3 regions of the Streptomyces sp. NPDC007917 genome follow, and region 2 is predicted to be linked to each of the others. Evidence: predicted binding sites of a transcription regulator. Region 2 holds the regulator's gene; each other region holds the start of a gene.
The links. The regulator HrcA, encoded in region 2, represses chaperone genes, less so after heat shock. The targets are predictions, from matches to a motif close to TTNGCACTCNGNNNNNCNGAGTGCNAA.
Positions count from the first base shown of each region.

Region 1: the regulator HrcA is predicted to act here: its motif matches at 2,210-2,236, upstream of ACFZDL_RS20580 (FmdB family zinc ribbon protein).
Region 3: the regulator HrcA is predicted to act here: its motif matches at 2,092-2,118, upstream of groL (chaperonin GroEL).

Region 1 covers NZ_JBIBKK010000009.1:263,645-273,189, forward strand. Annotated here, with positions in the region: gene ACFZDL_RS20570 (penicillin acylase family protein) at 1-404, opposite strand, end outside; gene ACFZDL_RS20575 (potassium/proton antiporter) at 615-2,123, shown strand; gene ACFZDL_RS20580 (FmdB family zinc ribbon protein) at 2,246-2,602, shown strand; gene ACFZDL_RS20585 (S-methyl-5'-thioadenosine phosphorylase) at 2,701-3,558, shown strand; gene ACFZDL_RS20590 (RcpC/CpaB family pilus assembly protein) at 3,966-4,406, shown strand; gene mscL (large conductance mechanosensitive channel protein MscL) at 4,464-4,934, shown strand; gene ACFZDL_RS20600 (hypothetical protein) at 4,954-5,151, opposite strand; gene ACFZDL_RS20605 (AMP-binding protein) at 5,155-5,703, opposite strand; gene ACFZDL_RS20610 (P1 family peptidase) at 5,858-7,084, shown strand; gene ACFZDL_RS20615 (pyridine nucleotide-disulfide oxidoreductase) at 7,159-8,178, shown strand; gene ACFZDL_RS20620 (fructose-specific PTS transporter subunit EIIC) at 8,279-9,545, opposite strand, start outside.
Region 2 covers NZ_JBIBKK010000006.1:417,096-426,640, reverse strand. Annotated here, with positions in the region: gene ACFZDL_RS14805 (AMP-dependent synthetase/ligase) at 1-92, shown strand, start outside; gene ACFZDL_RS14800 (SpoIIE family protein phosphatase) at 519-2,531, shown strand; gene hemW (radical SAM family heme chaperone HemW) at 2,670-3,902, shown strand; gene ACFZDL_RS14790 (DUF3097 domain-containing protein) at 3,945-4,775, opposite strand; gene ACFZDL_RS14785 (MBL fold metallo-hydrolase) at 4,798-5,532, opposite strand; gene hrcA (heat-inducible transcriptional repressor HrcA) at 5,683-6,699, shown strand; gene dnaJ (molecular chaperone DnaJ) at 6,700-7,836, shown strand; gene ACFZDL_RS14770 (nitronate monooxygenase) at 7,897-8,988, shown strand; gene ACFZDL_RS14765 (16S rRNA (uracil(1498)-N(3))-methyltransferase) at 8,985-9,545, shown strand, end outside.
Region 3 covers NZ_JBIBKK010000008.1:162,760-172,304, forward strand. Annotated here, with positions in the region: gene thrC (threonine synthase) at 1-887, shown strand, start outside; gene ACFZDL_RS17860 (MoaD/ThiS family protein) at 977-1,255, shown strand; gene ACFZDL_RS17865 (cold-shock protein) at 1,700-1,906, shown strand; gene groL (chaperonin GroEL) at 2,245-3,870, shown strand; gene murQ (N-acetylmuramic acid 6-phosphate etherase) at 3,983-4,918, opposite strand; gene ACFZDL_RS17880 (MurR/RpiR family transcriptional regulator) at 5,013-5,942, opposite strand; gene ACFZDL_RS17885 (hypothetical protein) at 5,996-6,349, opposite strand; gene ACFZDL_RS17890 (Cmx/CmrA family chloramphenicol efflux MFS transporter) at 6,413-7,609, opposite strand; gene ACFZDL_RS17895 (N-acetyltransferase) at 7,828-8,343, opposite strand; gene ACFZDL_RS17900 (phosphatase PAP2 family protein) at 8,598-9,332, opposite strand; gene ACFZDL_RS17905 (DUF4287 domain-containing protein) at 9,443-9,545, opposite strand, start outside.

The DNA.
Region 1 (9,545 bases), on a different contig from region 2:
TGCGCGACGCGGTGCCAGCCCAGAGTGCGCAGGAACGCGTCGGTCTCCACCTGTCCGGAGCCGAACATCTCGGAGAGCCTACCGGCCGTCATATGGCGGCGTACGTCCATCTCCCAGAAGCGGTCCTGGGCCTGGACGAACCCCTGGGCGCGGAAGAGGTCCTCGGGGGTGTCGGCGTAGATCTGCGGTATCCCGTAGCCGTCGCGCTTGACCTGCACAGGCCCGGACAGGCCCTTGAGCTGCAGCGATCCCGTGGTCTCCGGGAAGGAGGCACGCACCGTACTGATGCTCCAGTACGTGCCGTATCCGACGCCCCCCACGAGCAGCAGCACGACTGCGATCACGATCAGGCGGGCACGTCGGCCCTTCTTCTTGCCAGAAGGGCCGTTTTTGTTGGCGGGCATCGCTGTCCTTCGAGGGGGCAGGGTGATCCTGGAGTGCTGGAGCAACCATAGGCGCAGCGCTGTCGCCGCCCCTACGCGGAGTCATGACTGGGGCCACCCACCGGCCACCACCCGCGAAAAACCGATGTCAGACACCCGCGTCAAGAACCCGTAAAATATTAGGTAAGGCAATGAAGTTCCGGTCGGTCGGGGAGCCTTCCGGCCGCTCCCGTGAGAAAGGTTCGGCCGCTGACTGTCCACCACCTCAACGAACTCCTGCTGATCTGCTCACTCGTCCTGCTCGTCGCGGTGGCGGCCGTCAGGGTCTCGACGCGCAGCGGGCTGCCGACCCTGCTCATCTACCTCGGCCTCGGCGTCGCGATCGGGCAGGACGGGATCGGCGTCGTCTTCGGGGACGCCGCGCTCACGCAGGTCCTCGGCTATGCCGCGCTTGTGGTCATCCTGGCCGAGGGCGGCCTCGGCACGAAGTGGCGGGAAATCAAACCCGCCCTGCCCCTCGCCGCCGTGCTGTCCACGGTGGGGGTCGCGGTGAGCGTCGGGGTCACGGCGTCGGCCGCGCACTATCTGGTCGGGCTCGACTGGCGGCAAGCGCTGATCATCGGTGCGGTGGTGTCCTCCACGGACGCGGCGGCGGTCTTCTCAGTGCTGCGCAAGGTGCCCCTGCCGAGGAGGCTCACGGGCACCCTGGAGGCGGAGTCCGGCTTCAACGACGCCCCGGTGGTGATCCTCGTGGTCGCCTTCTCCGCCCAGCGCGCGATTGAGCCGTGGTACCTGCTGCTCGGCGAGATCGCCCTGGAGCTGGCCATCGGCGCGGTGGTGGGGCTGGCCATCGGCTGGCTGGGGGCGTACGGCCTGCGGCATGTCGCGCTGCCCGCCTCGGGCCTGTACCCGATCGCGGTGATGGCGATCGCCGTGATCGCGTACGCGGGCGGGGCGCTGGCCCACGGCTCCGGCTTCCTCGCCGTCTACCTGGCCTCGCTGATCCTGGGGAACGCGAAGCTGCCGCACTGGCCGGCGACGCGCGGCTTCGCCGAGGGGCTCGGCTGGATAGCGCAGATCGGCATGTTCGTGCTGCTCGGCCTGCTGGTGACCCCCCACGACCTGGGCGACGACGTCTGGCCGGCCATCGGCGTCGGGCTGGCGCTGACCGCGGTGGCCCGGCCGCTTTCGGTGCTGGTGAGCACGCTGCCCTTCCAGGTGCCGTGGCGGGAGAAGGCGCTGCTGTCGTGGGCGGGGCTGCGCGGTGCGGTGCCGATCGTGCTCGCCACCATCCCGGTGGTCTCGGACGTGCCCGACAGCCGCCGCGTCTTCAACATCGTCTTCGTGCTGGTGATCGTCTACACCCTGGTGCAGGGCCCGACCCTGCCCTGGGTCGCGCGCCGGCTGCGCCTGGGCGAGGAGGAGGGGGCGGCGGACCTCGGCATCGAGTCGGCGCCGCTGGAGCGGCTGCGCGGGCATCTGCTGTCGGTTTCGATCCCCAGGGACTCCAAGATGCACGGCGTGGAGGTCGGCGAGCTGCGGCTGCCGACGGGGGCGGCGGTCACCTTGGTCGTCCGGGAAGCGAAGAGCTTTGTGCCGCAGCCCTCGACCGTGCTGCGGCGCGGCGACGAGCTGCTGGTCGTGGCCACGGACCCGGTGCGGGACGCGGCGGAGGAGCGGCTGCGGGCGGTGGGCCGGGGCGGCAAGCTGGCGGGCTGGCTGGGCACGAGCGGGCAGTGACGGTCGGGCCGGGCCGCGTGGGCTGGGTCACCGTATGGCCCGCCGCAGTGGACTGGCGGGCAGGAATACTGCACTATGGACCGTCGTTAGCACTCATTGAGTGAGAGTGCCAGGAGGAGTAAGTGCCGACCTATCAGTACCAGTGCACCGAGTGTGGCGAGGGCCTCGAGGCGGTGCAGAAGTTCACTGACGACGCGCTCACCGAGTGCCCCAGCTGCAAGGGACGCCTGAAGAAGGTGTTCTCGGCGGTCGGCATCGTCTTCAAGGGCTCCGGTTTCTACCGGAACGACAGCCGCGGCTCGTCGTCCGGCAGCACCGGCGGCGGCTCGTCGAAGCCGGCGGCCGCGAAGAGCGAGGGCTCCTCGTCTTCGTCCTCCTCCTCGGACACGTCTTCGTCGTCGTCCTCGAGTTCTTCGTCGGGCTCGTCGTCGAGTTCTTCGTCGTCGACCACGTCGAGCAGCACCTCGTCGGCCGCCTGACATACGGCCGCCCCAAGCGCATACGACATCCCGCCGCTTCCCTCAGGGGGAGGCGGCGGGATGTCGTATGCGCGGACGGCGCTGGCTAGGGTGACCGCATGGCGGAGACCAGCAGTACGTATGCGGAGACGGCGGAGATAGGGGTCATCGGCGGGTCGGGGTTCTACTCCTTCCTCGACAATGTGACCGAGATCACCGTCAAGACCCCCTATGGCGCACCGAGCGACTCGCTCTTCCTCGGCGAGGTCGCCGGGCGGAGGGTCGCCTTCCTCCCGCGCCACGGCCGCAAGCACCACCTGCCCCCACACCGGATCAACTACCGCGCCAACCTGTGGGCGCTGCGCTCGGTCGGGGTACGGCAGATCTTCGGCCCGTGCGCGGTGGGCGGGCTGCGGCCCGAGTACGGGCCGGGGACGCTCCTGGTGCCGGACCAGTTGGTGGACCGCACGAAGGGCCGCGTCCAGACCTATTTCGACGGCGAGGCGCTGCCGGACGGGCAGGTCCCGAACGTGGTGCACACCACCTTCGCCGATCCGTACTGCCCGACGGGGCGGCAGGTCGCGGTGGCGGCGGCGCGCGGGCGCGACTGGGAACCGGTGGACGGCGGCACGCTGTGCGTGATCGAGGGGCCGCGCTTCTCCACCCGGGCCGAGTCGCGGTGGCATGCGGCGCAGGGGTGGTCGGTGGTCGGCATGACGGGACATCCGGAAGCGGTGCTCGCCCGTGAACTGGAGCTCTGCTACACGTCGTTGACGCTGGTCACGGACCTGGACGCGGGTGCGGAGACGGGCGAGGGGGTCTCGCACGGCGAGGTGCTGCGGGTGTTCGGGGAGAACTTGGAGCGGCTGCGCGACGTGCTGTTCGACGCGGTGGGCGCGCTGCCGGCCGCCGAGGCGCGGGAGTGCCTGTGCACCCATGGGCACGACGGCTGGGACCTGGGGATCGAGCTGCCGTAGCGGTCGGCGGGTTTACCCGCGCGGGTGACGGAGTTATCCACAGCCTGGGGGTTGTGCACAGGCCCGAGCGGGATTCGGCGAGGACGGGCATCGTGAAGGGGCCAGAAGCTCCCGGCCTCTCACGACAGGCGGTGATTGCCGTGTCCGACCCGTTCCTCCGCTCTCCGTCCGCTTCCTCTCCTCCGTCACTTCCATCCCCTCCATCCCCGCCGCCCTCACTATCGCCCTCTCTGTCCCTCTCATCGCCTTTGTCGCCTTCGCCCGCGTCCCGGGCGCGCTCGGCTCCTTCCTGGGCCGAGCGGTCCCGTCGCACTCCCCCGACGTGCGCGGTGCCGGGGTTCGGGCCGGTGCGGGTGGGCCGCGGCGGACATCGGCTGCGGCGGGCGTTACGGCGGCGCCGGCGCTCGATGGCGGCGGGTCTGGCGATGACCGCGGCCGCGCTGGCAGCCGCCGCGCCCTCCGGCGGCTCCGAACCGCGTCCGGCGGCCTCCGCGCCGCCGGACGACGGCCGACGCGAGCCGCGGCCGGCCGTGGTGTCCGCGCCGGTGCGGATCGCCGACGCGGCGGCTGTGCGGCTGCTGCGCCCCGGTGACCGAGTGGATGTGCTGGCCGCCCCGGGGCCCGGTCAGGCCCGCGGCCCTGCCGCCGCGCATGTGATCGCTCGTGGTGCGCGGGTGACCGATGTGCCGCGGCCGGGGCGTATGACGGCGGCGGACGTCGAGAGCGCGGACCTCGGAGCGGCGAGTGGCGGAGCGCTGGTCGTGCTCGCGGTGGAGCGGCCGACCGCGGCGGCCCTGGCCGGTGCGGCGGCCACATCGAAGTTGGCGGTGGCGCTGTGCCGATCTTGACCGTAGGTTGCGGAGCCGTCCGCTCCACAACCGGTGCGGCGAGAGAAAGGCAAAGGGTTGAGCGAGGAGAAGAAGAGCGTCATGGAGGGCTTCAAGGCCTTCCTGATGCGTGGCAACGTCATCGATCTGGCTGTCGCGGTCGTGGTCGGAGCCGCGTTCACGGGCGTCGTGAACTCCATAGTGAAGGGCCTGATCAATCCGGTCGTCGGCGCCTTCGGCACCAAGGACCTGGAGAAGTACCGCTCCTGCCTGGAGGCCCCCTGCGAGACGAACGCCGCGGGCGAGGTCACCAGGGGCATCCCCATCCTCTGGGGGACCGTGCTGAGCGCCGTGCTCACCTTCCTGATCACGGCGGCGGTGGTGTACTTCCTGATGGTGCTGCCGATGTCGCGCTATCTGGCGCGGAAGGCCGCCAAGGAGCAGCAGGAAGAGGAGAAGCAGGCCGAGAAGGAGAGCGCCGAGATCGCGCTGCTCCGCGAGATAAGGGACGAGCTGGTCGCGCTGCGCGGCAGCGCATCGAGCACCTGAGCCCTCGGGGTTCCGGAGCTCAGAGGTGGTGGGGCGGCTTCTCGTCGAGGAAGCGGGCCAGGTCCGCGGCGCCGTCGGTGCCATCGCCGGTGCCGCCGCCGGCCGGGCGCTCACCCCAGCCGCGGTCCGTGTCGTCCGAGGAGCGCTGCGCCAGCGGATCGTCGAAGATCAGCGCGGCTGCCGGGTCGCGCGGTCCGGGGTCGGGGGCGGTGCTCATGCGTCAAGAGTACGACCGGTCGGACGGCGCGTCGGCGGGGGCGCCGGCCAGCTGCTCGTGCCACCACAGGTCCCGGCCGGGCGTCCAGGACACGGGGCGGGCCAGACGGTGGACGACCAGGACCTTCGGGGTCCGCGCGCTGCCCGCCAGCGCCCGGTCGATCAGCGGCTTGAGCGGCTGCGGCTCCCCGCGCCGCCAGTCGCCGTCCGCGGTGATCAGCACCTTCGCGTCCATCCCCGCCAGCCGGGCGCGCAGCTCATGGACGCGCAGCCCGACGGGGAGCGTGGAGCGTACGGCGTCGAGGCGGCCACAGGCGAGCGTGGCGATCACGGATTCGGGGATCAGCGGCAGATGCACCGCCACCCGGTCCCCCGCGCGCACGCCGAGCCTCGTCAGGGCCGCCGCCGCCCGCCCCGCCTGGTCGAGCAGTTCGGCGTGCGTCAGCTCCTCCTCGCAGTCCGGCTCACTGATCCAGCGGAGGGCCACCCGAGGCGCCTGCCGCGCGGCGGCGGCCAGGGTCGGGAGCTCCTCCGTCCGAGACGTACGGGGCACGTTGGTCTTCCTTCGGACGAGGGCGAACGGCATATCGCACAGCCTGCCGTCGGCCAATCAACGTCTGATGAACGTCCTGTTGACGAGGGCTCCGCGCGAACGCTCCCGCGCCCGCGGCCCCTTCGCCACGGCTTCCGTGCTACGCATAGCGCCCATGGACAGCGACCGGAAGACACCCCGACCCGCCCGCCCCGGCCGGGTCGATGCCCTGACGGATGTACCCGGGCTGCGCGTCGGCCATGCGCGGCGGACCGGCGACGGATGGCTCAGCGGCACGACCGTCGTACTGGCCCCCGAAGGAGGTGCGATCGCCGCGGTCGATGTCCGAGGCGGTGGCCCCGGCACCCGCGAGACCGACGCCCTCGATCCGCGCAATCTCGTCCAGCGCGTCGATGCCGTCGTGCTGACCGGCGGCAGCGCGTTCGGACTGGACGCCGCCTCCGGAGTGGCCGCCTGGCTCGAGGAGCAGGGCCGTGGCTTCCGGGTCGGCCCCGACCCGGCGCAGGTGGTGCCGGTCGTACCGGCCGCCGCCCTCTTCGACCTCGGGCGCGGGGGCGACTGGCGGGCCCGGCCGGACGCCGCGCTGGGGCGCGAGGCCATCGAGGCCGCGGCCGGTACGGACCTGGGCGCGCCGGTCGCGCAGGGCTGTGTGGGGGCCGGCACGGGCGCGGTGGCGGGAGGCGTCAAGGGCGGCATCGGCTCGGCGAGCGTGGTCCTGCCGTCCGGGATCACCGTGGCCGCCCTGGCGGCGGTCAACGCGGCGGGCTCGGTGGTCGATCCGCTGACGGGCGCGCTGTACGGGGAGTGGTTCGGCGAGCCGTACGAGCCGTATGAGGCGGTGCCGGAGGGCGGCCGGGTCCACCGTCCCGGCGAGGCGGAGCACGCCAGGGCACAGCGTCGGCTGGCCGCCGCGCGGGCCGAGTCGGAGCGGCGTTCGGCGGCGTCCGTGCGGCCCCCGCTGAACACCACCTTGGCGGTGGTCGCCACGGACGCGGTGCTCAGCCGCGCCCAGGCGCACAAGCTCGCGGGCACGGCACACGACGGCCTGGCGCGCGCGGTGCGGCCCGTGCATCTGCTGTCCGACGGTGACACGGTCTTCGCCCTGGCGACGGGCGACCGCCCGCTCGTGCCGGAGGGCGCCGACGGCGCGCAGGACCCGGCGTTCGGGGTGCATGTGGAAGCCGGCGCGCTGAACGAGGTATTGGCCGCGGGGGCGGATGTGCTGACGCGCGCGGTGGTCAAGGGGGTGCTGGCGGCCGAGGGGGTGGACGGGCCGGGGGGCGTGTTCCCCTCGTACCGCGAGCTGTACGGCTCCGGGCAGGCAGGACCGCAGGACGAGACGGAAGGCGGGGCGGGGGCCCGTAGGGAGAGCTCCGCGTAGCCGGGGCGAGGGAGGTGAGGGGAGCGATGACGGACACAACCGCTGGGGACACCACGGCCAGGAAGGCCACCACCATGGATGCCGCCACCATGGATGTGGCTGCCGTGGAGGCCGCTGCCGTCGAGGCCGACTTGATCGTCGTCGGCGGTGGCCCGGCCGGCTGCGCCGCCGTGGTGATGGCGGCGGGCCTCGGGATGCGGTCCGTGCTCATCGAGTCGGATGAGTCGCTGTGCCGAGGGCTGGAGCGCGTCGCGGTGCTCGGCAATGTGCTGGGCTTCGCCACCGGTCCGGCTCTGGCGGCGGCGATCAGGGCCGATGTCGCCCGCAGCGATCTGTGCCGGGTGGAGCTCGGTCGGCGCGCCGTGCGGATCGGCGCCCACGAGGACCGGGTGGAGGTGACCACCGTGCCCGCGGAGGCGCCCGGTTCCGCGCTGCTGCTGACCGCGCCGTACGCCGTGGTCGCCACCGGCGTCGGGCCGCTGCGGCTGGAGGACGCCGGGTGGATCGACGGTCGGCAAGGGCTGGTGCTGCCCCCGCTGTGGGAGGCGGACCCGGCCGCGCTCAGCGGCCGCACCGCGCTGGTCCTCGGCGCCGACCGGCCGCTCGGCACATTTCTGCGGGCCCATCCGGACCTGGAGAGCCGGTTCGTCGTCGCCTGTCCGCCGGGTGACGCGTACAAGGCCGAGGAGATCGCCCAGGACCCGCGGGTCGAGCTGGTGCCGGTGCGTCGCCTGACCCTCGCGTCGCCCCCGCCCGAGGAGCAGCCCGGAGAGCCGCCCACAGCCGACGCTCCGCTCACGGCCGAGGTGGTGACCGTGGACGGCGAGCGGCGCACCCTGACCGGCCACCTCGGGTTCCGCAACCTCGGCAGCGGCCCCACGCCGCCCGGCGGGGACCTCTCCACCGACTCCTCGGGCTACTGTCCGCCCTCCCGTCAGCACCCCAGGGTCTTCACCGCGGGCGATCTGCGCTCCGCCCGCTTCCAGCGGATCGCGACCGCCATGGGGTCGGGGAGCGAGGCCGCGCTCGGCGCCTACTACGCGTCACGCGGCCTGCCGACGGTGGTGACGGATGACGTACCACCCCGCGCATGACCCGGCGGTGAGACGGGATGGCTCCGTCTCACCGCCGAGGGAAGGGCGCCGCGGATGGCGGCGGTGGATGTGGTGGTGGTTGCGGTGGAGGTCGGCGCGGTCAGACCGTGACGGGCACCTTGGCCTCGCCGCCGGCACCGGCGCCCGGGGCGGGCTTGCCGTCGGCCGCCGCGGCGGCCGTCTCGGGCCGGGCGGTCTTGCGCATCCCCTTGAGGACGATGACCAGACCGGCGGAGACCGCCGTGCCCGCCACGATGGCCAGCAGGTACAGGAACGGCTGGCCGATCAGCGGGACCACGAAGATGCCGCCGTGCGGGGCGCGCAGCGTGCAGTCGAAGAGCATCGACAGCGCGCCGGTGACCGCGCCGCCCACCATCGAGGAGGGGATCACCCGCAGCGGGTCCGCCGCCGCGAAGGGGATCGCGCCCTCGCTGATGAAGGAGGCCCCCAGCACCCAGGCCGCCTTGCCGTTCTCCCGCTCCGCCTTGGTGAACAGCTGTCCGCGGACGGTGGTGGCCAGTGCCATGGCCAGCGGCGGGACCATGCCGGCCGCCATCACCGCGGCCATGATCTTGAGGCTGCCGGTGCTCGGGTCCGACACCGCGATACCGCCGGTCGCGAAGGCGTACGCGACCTTGTTGACCGGGCCGCCCAGGTCGAAGCACATCATCAGGCCCAGGATGACGCCGAGGATGATGGCGTTCGTGCCGGAGAGGCCGTTGAGCCAGTCGGTCATGCCCTTCTGCGCGGAGGCGATGGGCTTGCCGATCACCACGAACATCAGGAAGCCGACGATCGCCGAGGAGATCAGCGGTATCACCACGACCGGCATGATGCCGCGCAGCGACGCCGGGACCTTGAACCGCTGGATGCCCATGACGACCGCGCCCGCGATCAGACCCGCGACCAGGCCGCCCAGGAACCCCGCCTTGATGGTGGTCGCGATGTAGCCACCGACGAAGCCGGGCACCAGGCCGGGCCTGTCGGCCATGCCGTAGGCGATATAGCCGGCCAGGACCGGCACCAGGAAGGTGAACGCAGCCCCGCCGATCTGGAAGAGCAGCGCCGCCCAGCTGTCCTTCTCGGCCCACACGAAGTGGTCGGCGACGGACTTGGCGCTCGCGATCTCGTAGCCACCGATCGCGAAGGCCAGCGCGATCAGCAGACCGCCCGCGGCCACGAAGGGGACCATGTAGCTGACGCCGGTCATCAGCCACTTGCGCAGCCGGGTGCCGAAGCGGTCGCCGGACTCGCCGGCCCGGTCCATCGGCGCCGAGCGGTCGGCGTCCGCGGAGGCGGTGGCCGGTGCGCTGATCTCACCGCGCGCGGCCTTCTCTCGCACCTCGGCGATCAGCTCCGCCGGGCGG
Region 2 (9,545 bases):
TCACGCCGAGCCTGAAGCTGAAGCGACCGGTGGTCGAGCGGGAATACAAGGACCTGCTGGAGGATATGTACACGGGCACGAGGGAAGCCTGAGAGCTCGGGTGGCCCGAAGGTTCGGGGTGGCCTGAAGGTTCGGGGTGGCCTGAAGGTTCGGGGTGGCCTGAAGGTTCGGGCGGCCGGCGAGTTCCCGTGCGCCGGGCATCCCGGGCGGGGTGTCGGGTGGGGCTCATGAGCCGCACGGGGCGTACCATCCGCACAGCTGCCGCAGCTCCGACACACTGTTCACCGGATTTTTCCCCTCATCGCGGCTCACTTGCGTAACTCGGTGCATATGAGGGCGGCATGTCTGCCACTCTGTCGGTGTCGGACTACGGCATGACGCCGGGACTGCTCAGGAGCCGCACAGTGGGGACGCCTTCTTCTGCCACACCTGCTTCTGTCACACCTGATCCGGCGCCGGGGGCAGTGCCGGGCGTAGTGCCCCGCCCCCGGCCCGGATCCGCGCCGGGACCGGCGCTCGTGGCCGTGCCCGGGGCCGTGCCGGCCGCTCGGATCGCCGCCGCGCGCACCAGCCTGCCCGGCAATCCGCTGGCGGCCTCCGCCGCCCGCCGGTTCGCACGCACGGCCCTCGCGGACTGGACCGCGCTCGACTTCCCCGCCGTCGGCCGGATCCCCGACCGGGTCGCGGACGAGGTCGTGCTGCTGATGAGCGAGCTGGTCACCAACGCCGTGGTGCACGCCGGGACGGCGGTTGAGGTGAGCTGTGCGCTGGACGTCTTAACGGGTGACGGGGAAGTGCCCTCCGTGGTCGTGGAGGTGACCGACCATCACCCCACCCGCTTCCTGCGCGGCGAGCCACCCGACGGGGGCGAGGACCCGGGGTGCACCGGACACGGGCTGCGGCTGGTGGCTGAGCTCGCCGAATGCTGGGGCACGGCCTATCGCCGGGACAGCAAGACGGTGTGGTTCCAACTGCCCGTCACCGCGGCCGAGCCCGTCACCCTTCCGGGGGAATCCGTCCCGGGCGGTTCACTGCCCGCCGACCTGCCCACCGCCCCGGGCGGCTCCCCGAAAGACGGCTCCCTCAAGGACGGCTCGTTCAATGACGGCTCCTTCAAGGGCGACGCGTCGAGCGGCGACCCGCTGAACGGCGACTCGCCGCGCGGCGACGCCTACGCCGTCGAACTGCTGGCCCCCGACCCCCGGCGCGTCGGCGTCCGCCCTACCGACGCCGACTGGATCCGGGAGGGCGCGCTGTCCTTCCTCGCCGAGGCGTCCGAGCTGCTGGCCGGGCAGTTCGACGAGGACATGGTGACCTCGCTGGCCGCCCAGCTGCTGGTGCCGCGGTTCGCCGACTGGAGCGCGGTGTGGCTCGACACGGAAGGCGGCCCGCCGCGGCTCGCCCAGGTGTGGCACGCGAGCGAGAGCCGGATCGAAACCCTCCGCCAGGTGCTCGAGAAGGAGCCCCCGGACCTGCCCGCCACCGCGCGCGGCCGGGCCGTGCCCTGGCCGTGGCCCACCGACCCCTCCGCCTACGGGCCCGGCGGCGCGGCCCTGGCCTGCCGCCTGATCGCGGGCGGGCGCACCGTCGGCACGCTGCTGCTCGGCCGGGCCGGGCTGATGCGGGTGCCGGGCGAGGTGGCGGGGCTGGTCGAGGACTTCGCCCGCCGGGTCGCGCTGGCGCTGGCCTCCGCCCGGCAGTACACGCGCCAGGAGACGATCAGCCGCGTGCTGCAGCGCGGGCTGCTGCCGTCCCGTATCGCCCGCATCCCGGGCGTGGAGTCGGCGGTGGTCTACGAGCCGACCGGCGGCACCTCGGCCGGGGGCGACTTCTACGACATCTTCCCCGCCGGGGACGGCCGCTGGGTCTTCGTCCTCGGCGACGTATGCGGCAACGGGCCGGAGGCGGCCGTGGTGACCGGGCTCGTACGGCCCTGGCTGCGGCTGCTGGCGCGCGAGGGGTACGGCGTCGGGGAGGTCCTGGAACGGCTCAACCGGATGCTCGGGGAGGAAGCCGTCGAGGCCGCCGTCGAGGGCGCGGCGGAGGCCGTGGCCGCGGGCGTGGGGCTGCCGGTGGGCGGCGGGGCGTCGCGGTTCCTGTCGCTGCTGTACGGGGAGCTGATGCCGCTCGGCGAGGAAGGCCGGGACGGCATCCGCTGCACGCTCGCCAGCGCGGGGCACCCGCTGCCCCTGGTGCTCCGGCCGGACGGGTCGGTGCGCACCGTCGCCGAGCCGCAGATCCTGCTGGGCGTCGTGGACGACGTCGCGTACGAGAGCGAGACCTTCGAGCTTGCGCCCGAGGAGACGCTGGTGTGCGTGACCGACGGGGTGACGGAGCACAGATCCGGCGCCCGGCAGTTCGACGACGGGGATGGGCTGGCGTCGCTGCTGGGCGACTGCGTGGGGCTGGACGCGGGGGACGTGGCGGAGCGGATCCGCCAGGCGGTGCACGCGTTCGCGGTCGAGCCGCCGGACGACGATCTGGCGATGCTGGTGCTGCGGGCGCGCGAAGATCGCCCGGAGAGGGCCTAAGGGGAATGGCCTAGGGGGCGTCCCGGACGGATCTCTTCCCCGACACGGATCCCTTCCCCGGCGCGCGGCTTCGGCCGCGCGGGGCGCCCCGGGCGCGAGGCGTTCGGCGCGCCGCGCCGATGGCGGACAATGGGGGGCATGCCTTCCGTACTGCCCGATGGCGAGCCCATGCCCGAGGACGGCGCGCTGCCCGCGAGCGCCCTGGCCCAGGCAGCGAACCGGCCGCTCGGGTTCTATCTGCATGTGCCCTACTGCGCGACCCGCTGCGGGTACTGCGACTTCAACACCTACACCGCCACTGAGCTGCGCGGATCCGGCGGCGTGCTCGCCTCCCGCGACAACTACGCCGACATGGTGATCGAGGAGGTCCGCCTCGCCCGCAAGGTGCTGGGGGACGACCCCCGGCCGGTCGAGACCGTGTTCGTCGGGGGCGGTACCCCGACCCTGCTGGCGGCCGCCGATCTCGGGCGGATGCTCGGCGCCATCCGGGACGAGTTCGGATTGGCGGAGGGGGCCGAGGTCACCACCGAGGCGAACCCGGAGTCGGTCGACCCGCGGTATCTGGAGCGGCTGCGGGAGTCCGGGTTCAACCGGGTGTCGTTCGGGATGCAGAGCGCCCGGCAGCACGTCCTGCGCGTACTGGACCGCACCCACACCCCGGGCCGCCCCGAGGCGTGCGTGGCCGAGGCGCGGGCGGCCGGGTTCGACCATGTGAACCTGGACCTGATCTACGGCACGCCGGGGGAGAGCGACGCGGACTGGCGCGCCTCGCTGGAGGCCGCGCTGGGCGCCGGGCCCGACCATGTGTCGGCGTACGCGCTGATCGTCGAGGAGGGCACCCAGCTCGCCCGGCGCATCCGGCGCGGCGAGGTGCCGATGACCGACGACGATGTGCACGCCGACCGGTACCTCATCGCGGAGGAGACGCTGTCGGCGGCCGGGTTCCACTGGTACGAGGTGTCGAACTGGGCCACCTCGGACGCCGGCCGGTGCCGCCACAACGAGCTGTACTGGCGCGGCGCGGACTGGTGGGGCGCCGGCCCCGGCGCGCACAGCCATGTGGGCGGCGTGCGCTGGTGGAACGTGAAGCACCCCGGTGCGTACGCACAGGCCCTGAGCGAGGGCCGGTCCCCGGGAGCGGGCCGTGAGGTGCTGACCGACGAGGAGCGCCGGGTCGAGCGGATCCTGCTGGAGCTGCGGCTCGCGGAGGGCTGCCCGCTGGACCTGCTGGCCCCGGCGGGCGCCGCCGCGGCGGCCAGGGCGCTGGCGGACGGCCTGCTGGAGCCGGAGCCGTACGGCGCGGGCCGGGCGGTGCTCACCCTGCGGGGGCGGCTGCTGGCCGACGCGGTCGTGCGCGACCTGGTGGACTGACGCCCGACCCGAGGCGTGCCTGACGCGCCCCGACAGGCCCTCTTACGGCCCGTCCGGACCGCCCACGGTCACATGGTCGATCAGCTCCTCCACCCGCCCCAGCAGGCTCGGCTCCAGGTCCTTGTACGTGCGGACCGAGGACAGGATCCGCTGCCAGGCCGCCCCCGTGTTCTCGGGCCACCCCAGCGCCCGGCAGACCCCCGTCTTCCAGTCCTGGCCGCGCGGCACCGTCGGCCAGGCGGGAATGCCGACCGAGGAGGGCTTCACGGCCTCCCACACGTCGATGTAGGGGTGCCCGACGACCAGCACGTGCTCCCCGGTGACCTCGGCCGCGATACGGGACTCCTTCGTGCCCGGGACCAGATGGTCGACCAGCACGCCGAGGCGGGCGTCGGGGCCGGGGGAGAAGTCGCGGACGATCGCCGGCAGGTCGTCGATCCCCTCCAGGTACTCCACGACCACGCCCTCGATGCGCAGGTCGTCCCCCCACACCCGCTCGACGAGCTCCGCGTCATGGCGCCCCTCCACGTAGATGCGCCCAGCGCGGGCGACGCGCGCGCGGGCCTGGGGGAGGGAGAGGGAGCCGGAGGCCGTGCGGCGCGGGCCCGTGGGGGCGGCGGCGCGGGGGCGCACCAGGGTGACGACGCGGCCCTCCAGGAGGAAGCCGCGCGGTTCCATGGGGAAGACCCGGTGTTTGCCGAAGCGGTCCTCCAGAGTCACCGTGGGGCCCTGCGCGGTCTTCTCGCAGCGGATCACGGCACCGCAGAACCCGGTGGTGACCTCCTTGACGACCAGGTCGGGCTCGGCCGGCACCTCGGGCGCGGGCGCCTGGCGCTTCCAGGGCGGGGTCAGGTCCGGGTCGTACTGTCGCATCCGAGTGACCCTAGCGCCGACCTCAGGGGGACACGCCGAAGCGAGCCGCGAGTTCGTCGCGCTGCGCCCGGACGAACCGGGCGTCCACGACGGCGCCGTGCCCCGGGACGTACAGCGCGTCCTCGCCGCCGAGGGCGAGCAGCCGGTCCAGGGCGGCCGGCCACTGGCCGGGGATCGCGTCGGCGCCCGCCTGGGGCTGCCCCGACTCCTCGACCAGATCGCCGCAGAAGACCACCTCGGGCTCGCCCGGGGCCCGGCCGGGGACGAGGACGGCCAGGTCGTGAGCGGTGTGGCCGGGGCCCACGTTCGCCAGCAGGACGGGCCGGTCGCCCAGGTCCAGGGTGAGCTCGCCGCACACCAGGTGGTGCGGGCGTACGAGATGGTCGGCGGCCCCGGCGGCGGCGCCGGGGTCCGCGCCGTGGCGCACCGCGTCCTCGCGCAGCGCGTCCCGTTCGCGGCCCAGCAGCTCGTCGAGTCCGGCGGCCCCGTACACCTCGCAGCCCGCGAAGGCGGCGGTGCCGAAGACATGGTCGAAGTGGGGGTGGGTGAGGGCGATGTGAGTGGGCCGGCGGCCGAAGAGCCGGGTGACCTCGCGGCGCACCCAGGCGCCCTCGGCCAGATCGGCGCCGGTGTCCACGACCAGGACGCCGGTCCGGCCGGCGATCGCGCCGACGGTCGCGTCCCAGCCCGGCAGCCGGCACCGGATGACGGACGGCGCGAGATCTTCCCAGCGCGCCTCTTCCCAACGGGTGTCCATACGGAGACGCTAGCTCCAGCGGTGGCAAAGCGGCGGCTCTTGCCCCGGCCACGGCACCCCGCCGTACACTGGCTGAGGGGTTCTGGCACTCGTGACCATTGAGTGCCAGGGGGAAGACCTGATGAGACGGCTGGACTGGAGGTGCGCGCGGTGCTCAGCGAACGCAGACTCGAGGTACTGCGTGCGATCGTCCAGGACTATGTGGGCACGGAGGAGCCGGTCGGCTCCAAGGCGCTCACCGAGCGGCACCGGCTGGGCGTCTCCCCGGCCACGGTGCGCAACGATATGGCGGCCCTGGAGGACGAGGGCTATATCGCCCAGCCGCACACCAGCGCCGGGCGCATCCCCACGGACAAGGGCTACCGGCTGTTCGTCGACAAGCTGGCCGGGGTGAAGCCCCTGTCCACGCCGGAGCGGCGGGCCATCCAGAACTTCCTGGACGGCGCCGTGGACCTCGACGACGTGGTGGGCCGCACGGTCCGGCTGCTCGCGCAGCTGACCCGGCAGGTCGCGGTGGTGCAGTACCCCTCGCTGACCCGCTCGACGGTCCGCCATGTGGAGCTGCTGTCGACGAGCCCGGCGCGCGTGATGCTGGTGCTGATCACCGACACCGGCCGGGTCGAGCAGCGCATGGTGGACTGCCCGACGCCCGTGAGCGAGGAGTCGCTGGCGGACCTGCGGGCCAGGCTGAACAGCCGGGTCGTGGGCCGGCGGTTCGCGGATGTGCCGCAGCTGGTGCAGGACCTGCCCGAGTCCTTCGAGCAGGAGGACCGGGGGTCCGTCTCGACGGTCCTGGCCACCCTGCTGGAGACGCTGGTCGAAGAGACCGAGGAGCGGCTGATGATCGGCGGCACCGCCAATCTCACCCGTTTCGGACACGATTTCCCCCTGACGATCCGGCCCGTGCTCGAAGCGCTCGAGGAGCAGGTCGTGCTCCTCAAGCTGCTCGGCGAGGCGAAGGACTCGGGCATGACCGTACGGATCGGTCATGAGAATGCTCACGAGGGCCTGAATTCCACTTCGGTCGTGGCAGTCGGCTACGGTTCGGGCGACGAGGCGGTCGCCAAACTCGGCGTGGTCGGACCGACCCGCATGGACTACCCCGGAACGATGGGAGCGGTACGCGCAGTGGCACGTTACGTCGGACAGATCCTGGCGGAGTCGTAAGTGGCGACGGACTACTACGCAGTCCTGGGCGTGCGGCGTGATGCCTCGCAGGACGAGATCAAGAAGGCATTCCGCCGGCTCGCGCGCGAGCTGCACCCGGACGTGAATCCGGATCCCAAGACCCAGGAGCGGTTCAAGGAGATCAACGCCGCCTACGAGGTCTTGTCCGATCCCCAGAAGAAGCAGGTCTACGACCTGGGCGGGGACCCGCTGTCCGCCGCGGGCGGCGGGGGCGGCGCGGGCGGCTTCGGCGCCGGCTTCGGCAACTTCTCCGACATCATGGACGCCTTCTTCGGCACCGCGTCCCAGCGCGGCCCGCGGTCCAGGACCCGGCGCGGCCAGGACGCCATGATCCGCCTCGATGTGGAGCTGACCGAGGCGGCCTTCGGGACCACCAAGGACATCCAGGTCGACACCGCGGTCGTCTGTACGACGTGCAGCGGCGAGGGCGCGGCGCCCGGCACCACGGCGCAGACCTGTGACATGTGCCGGGGCCGTGGCGAGGTGTCCCAGGTGACCCGGTCCTTCCTCGGCCAGGTCATGACCTCCCGGCCCTGCCCGCAGTGCCAGGGCTTCGGCACCGTGGTGCCGACGCCGTGCCCGGAGTGCGCGGGCGACGGGCGGATCCGCTCGCGCCGGACGCTGACCGTGAAGATCCCGGCCGGCGTGGACAACGGCACCCGGATCCAGCTCGCCGGCGAGGGCGAGGTCGGCCCGGGCGGCGGCCCGGCGGGCGATCTGTACGTGGAGATCCACGAGGTCCCGCACCCGGTCTTCCAGCGCCGGGGCGACGATCTGCACTGCACTGTGACCATCCCGATGACGGCGGCGGCCCTGGGCACGAAGGTGCCCCTGGAGACGCTCGACGGCCTGGAGGAGGTCGACATCCGGCCCGGCACCCAGTCCGGCCAGTCGATCCCGCTCCACCAGCGCGGCGTGACCCACCTGCGCGGCGGCGGCCGAGGCGACCTGATCGTCCACGTCGAGGTGCAGACCCCGGCCAAGCTCGACCCGGAGCAGGAGGAGCTGCTGCGCCGGCTGGCCAAGCTGCGGGGCGAGGAACGGCCGATGGGCGAATTCAAGCCAGGGCAGCAGGGGTTGTTCTCGCGGCTGAAGGATGCGTTCAACGGACGGTAGAGCCCTCAGGGGCCCCGAGCCGAGTACTGATCCACGCGGAGGACATGACACGATGTCGCCATGTCCTCCGCGCTGACCGATCTCTTTCGGTACCCGATCGTGCAGGCCCCGATGGCGGGTGGGGCCTCCTGCCCGCAGTTGGCTGTCACCGTCTCCGAGGCCGGCGGCCTCGGGTTCCTCGCCGCCGGCTACAAGACGCCGGAGGCGATGTACGAGGAGATCAAGCAGGTGCGGGGGCAGACCGGCCGGCCCTTCGGCGTGAACCTGTTCATGCCGCAGCCGCTCACCGCCGACCCCGCCGCCGTGGAGGTCTACCGCGAGCAGCTCGCCGGGGAGGCGGCCTGGTACGACACCCCGCTGGGCGACCCCGACTCGGGCTCCGACGACGCGTACGACGCCAAGCTGGCGATACTCCTCGACGACCCGGTCCCGGTCGTCTCGTTCACCTTCGGCTGTCCCACCCGCGCCGTTCTCGACGCGTTCGGGAAGGCCGGGACGCGGACGGTGGTGACCGTCACCTCGCCCGCCGAGGCGCAGGCCGCCCAGTGGGCGGGCGCCGACGCCGTATGCGTGCAGGGCGTCGAGGCGGGCGGCCACCAGGGCACCCACCGCGACGACCCGCGCGCCGACGGGACGGGCGCCGGGCTGGGGCTGCTGTCGCTGGTCGCGCTGGTCCGGGAGGTCGTGCAGATTCCGGTCATCGCGGCGGGCGGGCTGATGCGCGGCTCGCAGATCGCCGGGGTGCTGGCGGCGGGCGCGGTCGCGGCCCAGCTGGGGACCGCGTTCCTGGTCTGCCCCGAGTCGGGGGCCAACACCCTGCACAAGAAGGCCATGACCGACCCGGTGTTCGGCCGTACGGAGCTGACCCGCGCCTTCTCCGGGCGCCCCGCGCGCGGGCTGGTCAACCGCTTCATGCGCGAGCACGGCCGGTACGCCCCGGCCGCCTACCCCCAGGTGCACCACCTCACCTCGGGGCTGCGGAAGGCGGCGGCGAAGGCCGGCGATCCGCAGGGCATGGCGCTGTGGGCGGGGCAGGGGCACCGGCTGGCCCGGGAGCTGCCCGCCGCGCGGCTGGTGGAGACGCTGGCAGCCGAACTGGACGCGGCACGTGAGGGTTTGGGCGTCGGGCGGGACAGAGGTGCGGTGTCGTGACCGCTCCTGTCTTCCTGGCCGACTCCCTCGCGGGGGCGGCCGTGGGGGCGCGGCTGACGCTCGAGGGGCCGGAGGGCCGGCATGCCGTGTCGGTGCGCCGGCTGCGCGTGGGCGAGCCGGTGGTGCTGACGGACGGGGCCGGTACGGGCGCTTTCGGCGCCGTGGCGGCCGTCGAGGGCAAGGACCGGCTGCTGGTGGAGGTGGCCGAGGTACGTCATGAGGCGCCGCCGAGCCCGCGGATCACCGTCGTCCAGGCGCTGCCGAAGGGGGACCGCGGCGAACTGGCCGTGGAGACCATGACGGAGACGGGCGTGGACGCCATCGTGCCCTGGACGGCGGCGCGTTGTGTCACCCAGTGGAAGGGCGAGCGCGGCCTGAAGGCGCTGGGCAAGTGGCGTTCGACGGCCCGGGAGGCGGGCAAGCAGTCGCGTCGGCTCCTCTTCCCCGAGGTGACGGACGCGATGACGACCCGCCAGGTTGCCCGTCTTCTGGCCGAGTCCGACTTCGCGGCCGTCCTGCACGAGGAGGGCGGGGAGCCGCTGGCGACGGCGCCGCTG
Region 3 (9,545 bases), on a different contig from region 2:
CCGTCGAGGCCGCCCGCGCCTTCGGCTTCACCACTCTCTCCTGCTCCTCCACCGGCAACCTCGCGGGCGCGGTCGGCGCCGCGGCCGCCCGCGCCGGGCTGCGCTCGTGCACCTTCATCCCGCACGACCTGGAGCAGGGCAAGGTCGTCATGGCCGCGGTCTACGGCGGTGAGCTGGTCGCCATCGAGGGCACGTACGACGACGTCAACCGCTTCTGCAGCGAGCTGATCGGCGACCCGGCGGGCGAGGGCTGGGGCTTTGTCAACGTCAACCTGCGCCCGTACTACGCGGAGGGGTCCAAGACCCTCGCGTACGAGATCTGTGAACAGCTCGGCTGGCGGCTGCCGGACCAGCTCGTCATCCCGATCGCGTCCGGTTCGCAGCTCACCAAGATCGACAAGGGGCTGAAGGAGCTCATCGCGCTCGGCCTGGTCGAGGACAAGCCGTACAAGATCTTCGGCGCCCAGGCCGAGGGCTGCTCCCCGGTCTCCACCGCCTTCAAGGCCGGCCATGACGTGGTGCGGCCGCAGAAGCCGAACACCATCGCCAAGTCGCTGGCGATCGGCAACCCGGCGGACGGGCCGTATGTGCTGGACATCGCGCGCCGTACGGGCGGGGCGGTGGAGGACGTGAACGACGAGCAGGTCGTCGACGCGATCAAGCTGCTGGCCCGTACGGAGGGGATCTTCGCGGAGACCGCGGGCGGGGTGACCCTGGGCGTGACGAAGAAGCTCCTCGAGAACGGGGTGCTGGACCCCGCCCTCACCACCGTCGTGCTCAACACCGGAGACGGCCTCAAGACACTCGACGCGGTCGCCCCGACGAGTGGGCCCACGGCGGTGATCCGCCCGAGTCTCGACGCGTTCCGCGAGGCTGGTCTGGCCTGAACCGGCCCGGCTCACACCAGCTGGCTTGAATTCGCCCCTCGAATTCGCCCTCGCTTCCCGCAGCACTTCCGACAGAAGGTGAAACCCTCATGAGCGTCAATGTCCGGATCCCCACCATCCTGCGCACCTACACCGGCGGGCAGGCCGAGGTCAGCGCCGAAGGGGCGACCCTTGCCGAGGTCCTGGCCGACCTCGACCGCAACCACCAGGGCATCGCGGCCCGCGTCCTGGACGACACCGGCAAGCTGCGCCGTTTCGTGAACGTCTACGTCAACGACGACGACGTGCGCTTCGCGGAGGGCCTGGAGACGGCGACCCCGGACGGCGCCGGTGTCTCGATCATTCCGGCGGTCGCGGGCGGCTGCTGAGCCGGTCATCACCCGCGCTGACCCCGGGTTAAACGGAATCCGCGACCCCGGGTTAAACGGAATCGCCCCGTCCTGATAGAAACGGACGGGGCGATTCCGTGTGTGGAACCGCGATACAGTTAAACCGTTCTCCTCCTGTCGGCCCCGCGCCGACCACATATGAGAACTCGTCAACTTGTGCGCAAGGTGTGCGCGCGAATTGCCGGGTTGATCCCCTATGTCCGGCCCGGCTTGCCCCGGATTCGCTGGAATTCGCCGCTTATTACCGTTCGACCGTCGCCAGAATTCTCGTCCGATTGACCTGTTGCACAGGGCAGTGGGACAGATACATTCAGCGGCGGTCGACGCGTTCCGGCGCACACCCCCCTCGACTCGGGGGGTGAGGTCTGACCCGGGTCCGCGGAGTGCGGTCCTGCGCAAGGGCCAGCAATAGGGGAGTTAGGAATGGCTCAGGGCACCGTCAAGTGGTTCAACGCGGAGAAGGGGTACGGCTTCATCGCGGTCGACGGTGGTGCGGACGTGTTCGTCCACTACAGCGCGATCCAGATGGACGGTTACCGCACCCTCGAGGAAGGCCAGCGGGTCGAGTTCGAGATCTCGCAGGGTCAGAAGGGGCCGCAGGCGGACATGGTCCGCGTGGCTGTTGGCTGAAGCGCGCCGACGCGAAGCAGCTGACTGGACTGTTCAGAGGGCCCGTACCCCCAGGGGGAGCGGGCCCTTTGACGTGGCCGCAGACGATCACCGCCGCAGCTCGTTCCACCTCCATGACCAGCGAGTCTTCTCTCGTAGCCCTTCGGGCGCTTGCACTCTCAGGGGTCGAGTGCTAATCATTGGCGTTAGCACTCTGAGAGTGAGAGTGACAGAAGGATCGGGTCGGTGAGGTCCGTCCGGCCGTGCGGGGCAAGGAACCGCAGGGCAGGCAGACCGTCCGTCGCGGGCGCCAGGCGCGGTCCGGAGCAATCCACCCCGTCTTGGGAGGACCACTTCACATGGCCAAGATCATCGCGTTCGACGAGGAGGCGCGGCGCGGCCTCGAGCGCGGGATGAACCAGCTCGCCGACGCCGTCAAGGTCACCCTCGGCCCCAAGGGTCGCAACGTCGTCCTCGAGAAGAAGTGGGGCGCCCCCACGATCACCAACGATGGTGTGTCCATCGCCAAGGAGATCGAGCTCGAGGACGCGTACGAGAAGATCGGCGCCGAGCTGGTCAAGGAGGTCGCGAAGAAGACGGACGACGTCGCCGGTGACGGCACGACGACCGCGACCGTCCTCGCCCAGGCGCTGGTCAAGGAGGGCCTGCGGAACGTTGCCGCGGGCGCCAACCCGATGGCCCTCAAGCGCGGCATCGAGAAGGCCGTCGAGGCCGTCTCCGCCCAGCTGCTCGAGCAGGCCAAGGACGTGGAGACCAAGGAGCAGATCGCCTCCACCGCCTCCATCTCCGCCGCCGACACCCAGATCGGCGAGCTCATCGCCGAGGCGATGGACAAGGTCGGCAAGGAAGGTGTCATCACCGTCGAGGAGTCGCAGACCTTCGGGCTCGAGCTCGAGCTCACCGAGGGCATGCGCTTCGACAAGGGCTACATCTCCCCGTACTTCGCCACCGACATGGAGCGTATGGAGGCGTCGCTCGACGACCCGTACATCCTGATCGTCAACTCGAAGATCAGCAGCGTGAAGGACCTTCTCCCGCTGCTGGAGAAGGTCATGCAGTCGGGCAAGCCGCTGCTGATCATCGCCGAGGACATCGAGGGCGAGGCCCTGGCGACCCTGGTCGTCAACAAGATCCGTGGCACCTTCAAGTCCGTCGCCGTCAAGGCCCCGGGCTTCGGTGACCGCCGCAAGGCCATGCTCGGCGACATCGCCATCCTCACCGGTGGCACCGTCATCTCCGAGGAGGTCGGCCTCAAGCTGGAGAACGCGGGCGTCGACCTGCTCGGCCGTGCCCGCAAGGTGACCGTCACCAAGGACGAGACCACCATCGTGGACGGCGCCGGCGACACCGACCAGGTGCAGGGCCGCGTCAACCAGATCCGCGCCGAGATCGAGTCCTCGGACTCGGACTACGACCGCGAGAAGCTGCAGGAGCGCCTGGCCAAGCTGGCCGGCGGCGTGGCCGTCATCAAGGCCGGTGCCGCCACCGAGGTCGAGCTCAAGGAGCGCAAGCACCGCATCGAGGACGCGGTGCGCAACGCCAAGGCCGCCGTGGAGGAGGGCATCGTCGCCGGTGGTGGCGTGGCCCTGCTGCAGACCGTCTCGGTCTTCGAGAAGCTGGAGCTGGACGGCGACGAGGCCACCGGCGCCCAGGCCGTGCGCCTGGCGCTCGAGGCCCCGCTCAAGCAGATCGCGGTCAACGCCGGCCTCGAGGGCGGCGTCGTGGTGGAGAAGGTCCGCAACCTCACCCCGGGCCACGGCCTGAACGCCGCGACCGGCGAGTACGTCGACCTGATCGCCGAGGGCATCATCGACCCGGCCAAGGTCACGCGCTCCGCGCTGCAGAACGCCGCGTCGATCGCCGCGCTGTTCCTGACCACCGAGGCCGTCATCGCCGACAAGCCGGAGAAGGCCGCCGCGGCGGGCGCTCCGGGCGGCATGCCGGGCGGTGACATGGACTTCTGATCGACTCCTTGAGTCGATCGGCTGTCCGCCCGGAACATCGGGTACGTCGGGGCGGCACCCTCTCCCAGGGTGCCGCCCCGACGGCGTTTCACCGCACCTGTGCGCCTGGTTCTTACGCCCGCGCGGCCTCCAGGGCGGCCCGCAGATGGCCGTTCGACTCGCTCAGCAGCCGGGCGGCGGTGGGCGCGTCCACCCCGCCGAGGATGGCCAGGATGGCGTGCTTCGTCTCACCGTCGCCGGCGGCCAGCGCGGCCTCGATCTGCGGGTCGGGGGCGCCCGTGGCGAGGGAGACGATACGGCGCGAGCGCGCGCGCAGCTTCTCGTTCGAGGCGCGCAGATCGACCATCAGGTTTCCGTAGGTCTTGCCCAGCCGGATCATGGTGATGGTCGAGACCATGTTGAGCACGAGCTTCTGGGCCGTGCCCGCCTTCAGCCGGGTGGAGCCGGTGAGCAGCTCCGGTCCGACCACGACCTCGATGCCGTGCTCGGCGGCCGCCGCGAGCGCCGAGCCCGCGTTGCAGGACAGCCCGACGGTGAGCGCCCCGAGCCGGCGGGCGTGCTCGACCGCGCCGACCGCGTACGGGGTGCGGCCGGAGGCGGAGACCCCGACGACGGTGTCGTCCGGGCCGATGGCCAGCGCGTCGAGGTCGGCGGCGGCCAGGTCCTTGCTGTCCTCGGCGCCCTCGGAGGAGGTCACCATGGCGGCGGGCCCGCCCGCGATCAGCCCGACCACCTGGCCCGGGGCGGTGTTGAAGGTGGGAGGGCACTCACTGGCGTCGAGCACGCCGAGCCGCCCGGCGGTGCCCGCGCCCGCGTAGATCAGCCGGCCGCCGCGGGCCATGCGCTCGGCGATGGCGTCGATGGCGGCGGCGATCCGCGGGAGCTGGGCGGCGACGGCCGCGGGCACGGCCGCGTCCTCACCGTTCATGATGCGGGCGATCTCGACGGTCTCCAGCCGGTCGATCTCGGCGAGCTCGGGGCGGAACGCCTCGGTGGTGAGCGTGTCCAGCTGGGCGCGCAGCTGTTCCTGTTCAGCGGCGGAAGTCATGGCGAAGCGGCTCTTTCCGGTACGGGGTGGTGACGGGTCCCGCCGAAACGGGGTCCCGCCGATACGGGGGTGTCCCGACTCGGTCGACGCTCGGTCAGCGGGGGCCGGGCCGGGGGTCATGCCGGTGGGCGAGCGCTTCGTACGAGGCCGCCAGCGCGGGCGCGGCCGCCTCGTACGTACGCTGTGCCACACCTATGAAGAGGCAGTCCACGACGAGAAGTTGACTGGTGCGGCTGGACATCGCGGCCGGGCGCAGCTCGCTCTCGCGGGCGGTGGACGTGGTGAGCACGAAATCCGCGTACTGCGCGACCTCGCCGTCGGGGCGGCCGGTGATCGCGACGGTGGTGGCTCCGTGCTCGAAGGCGACGCGCAGCGGCTCGATGACGTCGGTGGTACGGCCCGAATGGGTGATCGCGAGGGCGACGTCGCCGGAGTGGAGCTGCACGGCGTTGGTGACCGCGAGGTGCGGGTCGGCGTGGGCATGCGCTATCAGACCGATGCGCAGCAGCTTCTGGACCAGGTCCTGGCCGACCAGGCTGGAGGCGCCGACGCCGTACACATCGATCCGGCGGGCCGTGGCCAGGGCGGCGACGGCCGCTTCGAGCTGGCTGGTGTCAAGCCCGGCGGCGGTGTCGGCCAGGCACTGCTGCTCTTCCTGGGCGAGCTTGGTGACGACGTCGGCGATGGGATCGTCGACGGCGATGTCGGCCGTGACGGCCGGGGCGCGGCCGGCCGCCTGCTGCGCGGCGAGCGCGGCGAGCGCCAGGCGCAGATCGCGGTAGCCGGGGTAGCCGAGCAGGCGCGAGGTGCGCACGACGGTGGCCTCGCTGGTGCCGGTGCGCTCGGCGAGCCCGGTGACGGTGAGCGCGGCACAGCCGGCCGGATCCCCCGCCACGGCCTCGGCCACGCGCTGCATCGAGCGGGTCATGGAGGGCGCGAGGGTACGGACCTTGGCCGCGAGGGCGGCGGGGGCGGGCGGAGTGGCTTCGGGCGCGGTGAAAGTTTCCTTCAGCTTGCTGCTCACCAGTGAAAGGTATTTTCAGGGCCGGGGGTCGTCAAGAGGCCCCGCCGCGTCCGTCACACGGTCCCGAGCGCCCCCACCCGCGCCACCGACACCGCCGTCTTGCCGCACACCCAGTGCGGATCGGGCCCCAACTCCGGCTCGACGTCCAGCGCGTGCGGATCGCCGCCCTCCGTGCACACCGGGCACAGCGGCCAGCGCCCGTACCGCTCGAGCAGGGCGTCCTGTACGTCCTGGGCCACCAGCCCGGCCAGGTACGTGGCGCCCTCCGGCCACTGCTCGACCCACCACCTGCGGTGCGCGATGGAGTCCTCGACGAGCGAGACGATGTCCGCCTGGGCCACTTCTCCCGCCGCGAGATCGGCGAGCACCAGTGCCCGTGCCGCGTGCAGTGCCTGTTCGAGCTTCATGGGACCCATTGTCACCTTTGAGTACGACTGGCGCCCGTTGGACGCCCGCTTTTACTAGCGCCGCTAGACATGCGAGCGCTGGGGCGCGACGATCACGCCAGAGGCGCCCCGCGCGTGCGGCAGCCGCGCGGCGAGCGCCGTCGCCCCGACGGCGGTCGCCGCGAGCGCCGCGCCCGTCCAGGCCACGGCCGGGTACCCCCAGCCTGCGTCGATGACGAGCCCGCCGAGCCAAGGGCCGAGCGTGTTGCCGATGTTGAAGGCGGAGGTCGTGGTCGCGCCCGCGAGGGTCGGCGCGCCGTTCGCGACGTTGAACATCCGGGCGTTGAGCGCGGGAGCGGTGAAGAAGGCGGTCACGCCGAGCAGCAGCGCCAGGCTCACGGCCACGGCCGCGTGGTGCGCGGTCAGCGCCAGGGCGGCCAGTACGACGGTCGAGGCGGTGATGCCGCCGTACAGCGTGGCGAACGGGTGGGCGTCCGCGATCCGCCCGCCGATCGCCGTCCCCACGAGCGCACCGACGCCGAACAGCGCCAGCACGGTCGGCACCCAGCTCTCCGCCAGCCCGGCCACGTCCGTCAGCAGCGGCGCGAGATACGAGAACAGGCAGAAGACGGCGCCGCCGCTGAGCGCGGTGGTGGCCAGCGCCAGCCACACCTGCCGGTCGCGGTAGATGGACAGCTCGGTGCGGAGCCTCGGCCGGTCCTCTCCGGTCGCCACCTCCGTACGCGGTACGAGGCCGACCACCCCGACGAGCCCGAGCGCCGACAGCGCCGCCACCGCCCAGAAGGCCGCCCGCCATCCGGCGTGCTGCCCCAGGAAGGCCCCCGCGGGCACCCCCGCGACGTTCGCGATGCTCAACCCGCCGACCATCACCGCCATCGCCCGCGCCCGCGCGTTCACCGGCACCAGCGACACGGCCACCGCCGCACCCACCGCCCAGAACCCGGCACACGCCAGCGCGCTGACCACCCGGGACGCGAACAGCACCCCGTACGAAGGCGCCACCGCCCCCGCGATCTGCCCGAGCCCGAACGCGGCCAGCAGCGCGATCAGCGTCGTCCGGCGCGGCAGCCGCAGCGTGGCGGCGGCGAGCAGCGGCGCGCCGACCACCATCCCGATCGCGAAGGCGGAGATCAGCAGCCCGGCGGTCGGGATCGAGACATCCATGTCGCGGGCGATGGGCTGCAGCAGCCCGGAGAGCATGAACTCCGAGGTCCCGAGGGCGAAGACGGACAGGCCGAGGACGTGGACGGCGACGGGCATGCGGACGCGAGCGGGTTCAAGGGGGGACACGCCAGGAGTCAACTCCCGGCTGGATCTTGCTATTCCGCATCCGATTCCGCCCTCCCCCTGACCCGCCGTTCCGCCGGCCCCGACTTCTCGGGGCCGGCAGTGGCTTTGCGGTGGGTTTGAGACATGGACACGCCGTGGCATCGGCGTGTCGCCGTCCCGAACTCACCGCAAAGTCGGGTGCCGGACGGCTAGACCCCGAAGGGCGCCGCGTAACGGACGGTGCCGCTCGGCAGCGGGCGGGTCTCGTCCAGGGTGAGCGCCATCATGGCCTCATCCGGGACGTCGAGGGTCACGCCGATGCCATGCGCGGAGGCGCGGTCGAAGCCGAAGCGCGGGTAGTACGCCGGGTGTCCGAGGACGGTGACGTAGTGCTCGCCCAGGCCCTTGGCCGCGCTGAGCGCGGCCCGGATGGCCGCGGAGCCGGCGCCCGTCCTCTGGTACTCGGGCAGCACGGACACCGGCGCCAGGCACAGGGCCGGGGTGTCGCCGATGTGGCAGCGCGTCAGCAGCGCGTGGCCGACGGGCTTGCCGTCCGCATCGGCGCTGACGACGGACAGGCCCTCGATCCACGACGCGTCGGCGCGCAGGGCATCGACGAGATCGGCCTCGTAGGGGGTGTCGAAGGCGGCGAGAACGATGCCGCGGACGGCCGGGATGTCGGCCTCGGTCTCGGTACGGGTGATCCACTGGTGGTGGGTACGCATGACGGGATGAAGATCCGTTTCATGGTGAGGTTCGTGTAGGACTGCCCCGCGAGCTCACGCTCCCAGCGAGGCGGGTGACTGGATCAGGCCGTCGCCCGGGACGTGAGGACGGTCCGGGCGCTGCGCGGCGCAGTGGCCTTCGGCGCGGCCATCAACTCACCCTCCCTGTCGTCCTCGATCTGATCCAACACGAACTCCCGCACGGTACCACGTCTTTGATCACCGACGACCCGCCCCGGCGTCCGGCAGCGGGCCTACCCATCACCCAAGGCCGCGCCGGACCGTCCCCGCCGCTCGAGCAGTACGGCCACGGCCCGGGTGACGGGCGGGGCGGCCGACCACACCGCCGCGGTGACGACGGCGGCCCCGAGCGCCGCGCCGGCCAGCACGTCATGGGGATAATGAACGCCCGCCGCCACGCGCGCCACCGCCACCGCCGCCCCCAGCGGCAACGCGACGGCCGCAAGCCGCGGGCGCAGCACGGCCAGGCCGACGGCGAGCCCGGCCGCGAGGGTGGCGTGGTTGCTCGGGAAGGACCAGTCACCCACCGCCGGACAGTCAGCCACCGCCTCCACACCGCTCACCGCCCGGCACGGCCGCTCCTCGTCCACCACCAACTTCAGCGCCTCGCTGACCGCGTACGCGACACCGGTCCCGACGCCGACCAGCACCACCCCGGCGACACCCCGGGCACTACGGCGCCGCACGGCCTCCCATCCCACCCACGCCAACAGCCCCCCGAGGACCACCAGGAGTCCGTCGGCGGTGAGATCCAGCAGCGCCCCCGTCCCCGACGGCCCGTCTGCCACCATGTCGTTCACCGTCCGGTACACGGCCACCGACGCCCCGCCGGTGACCTCCACCGGCCCGGCCTTCCCCAGCCCGCCCGGATACAGCAGCAGGAGAGCCACCAGTCCCACGCCCAGCGCCACCAGCGAACCGAGCAACCGGCGCCCGTGGCCGATGTCGTACGGGGATTTTGATTCCATGCCGCCCGACGCTAGGGACGACGAGCCACGGACACCCGACCCGAAAGACACCTCTGGCCCCTGACGATCGTCAGTTCGTCAGGGGCCAGAGACGCCTCTCATGTGCTGCTTCACACGCTGCCTTTTTCGGCGAGGGTGTGCGCCACGAGGGCGTTGGCATGGCCGTGTCCGAGTCCGTGCTCGGTCTTGAGCCAGGTGACGAGCTCCATGTGC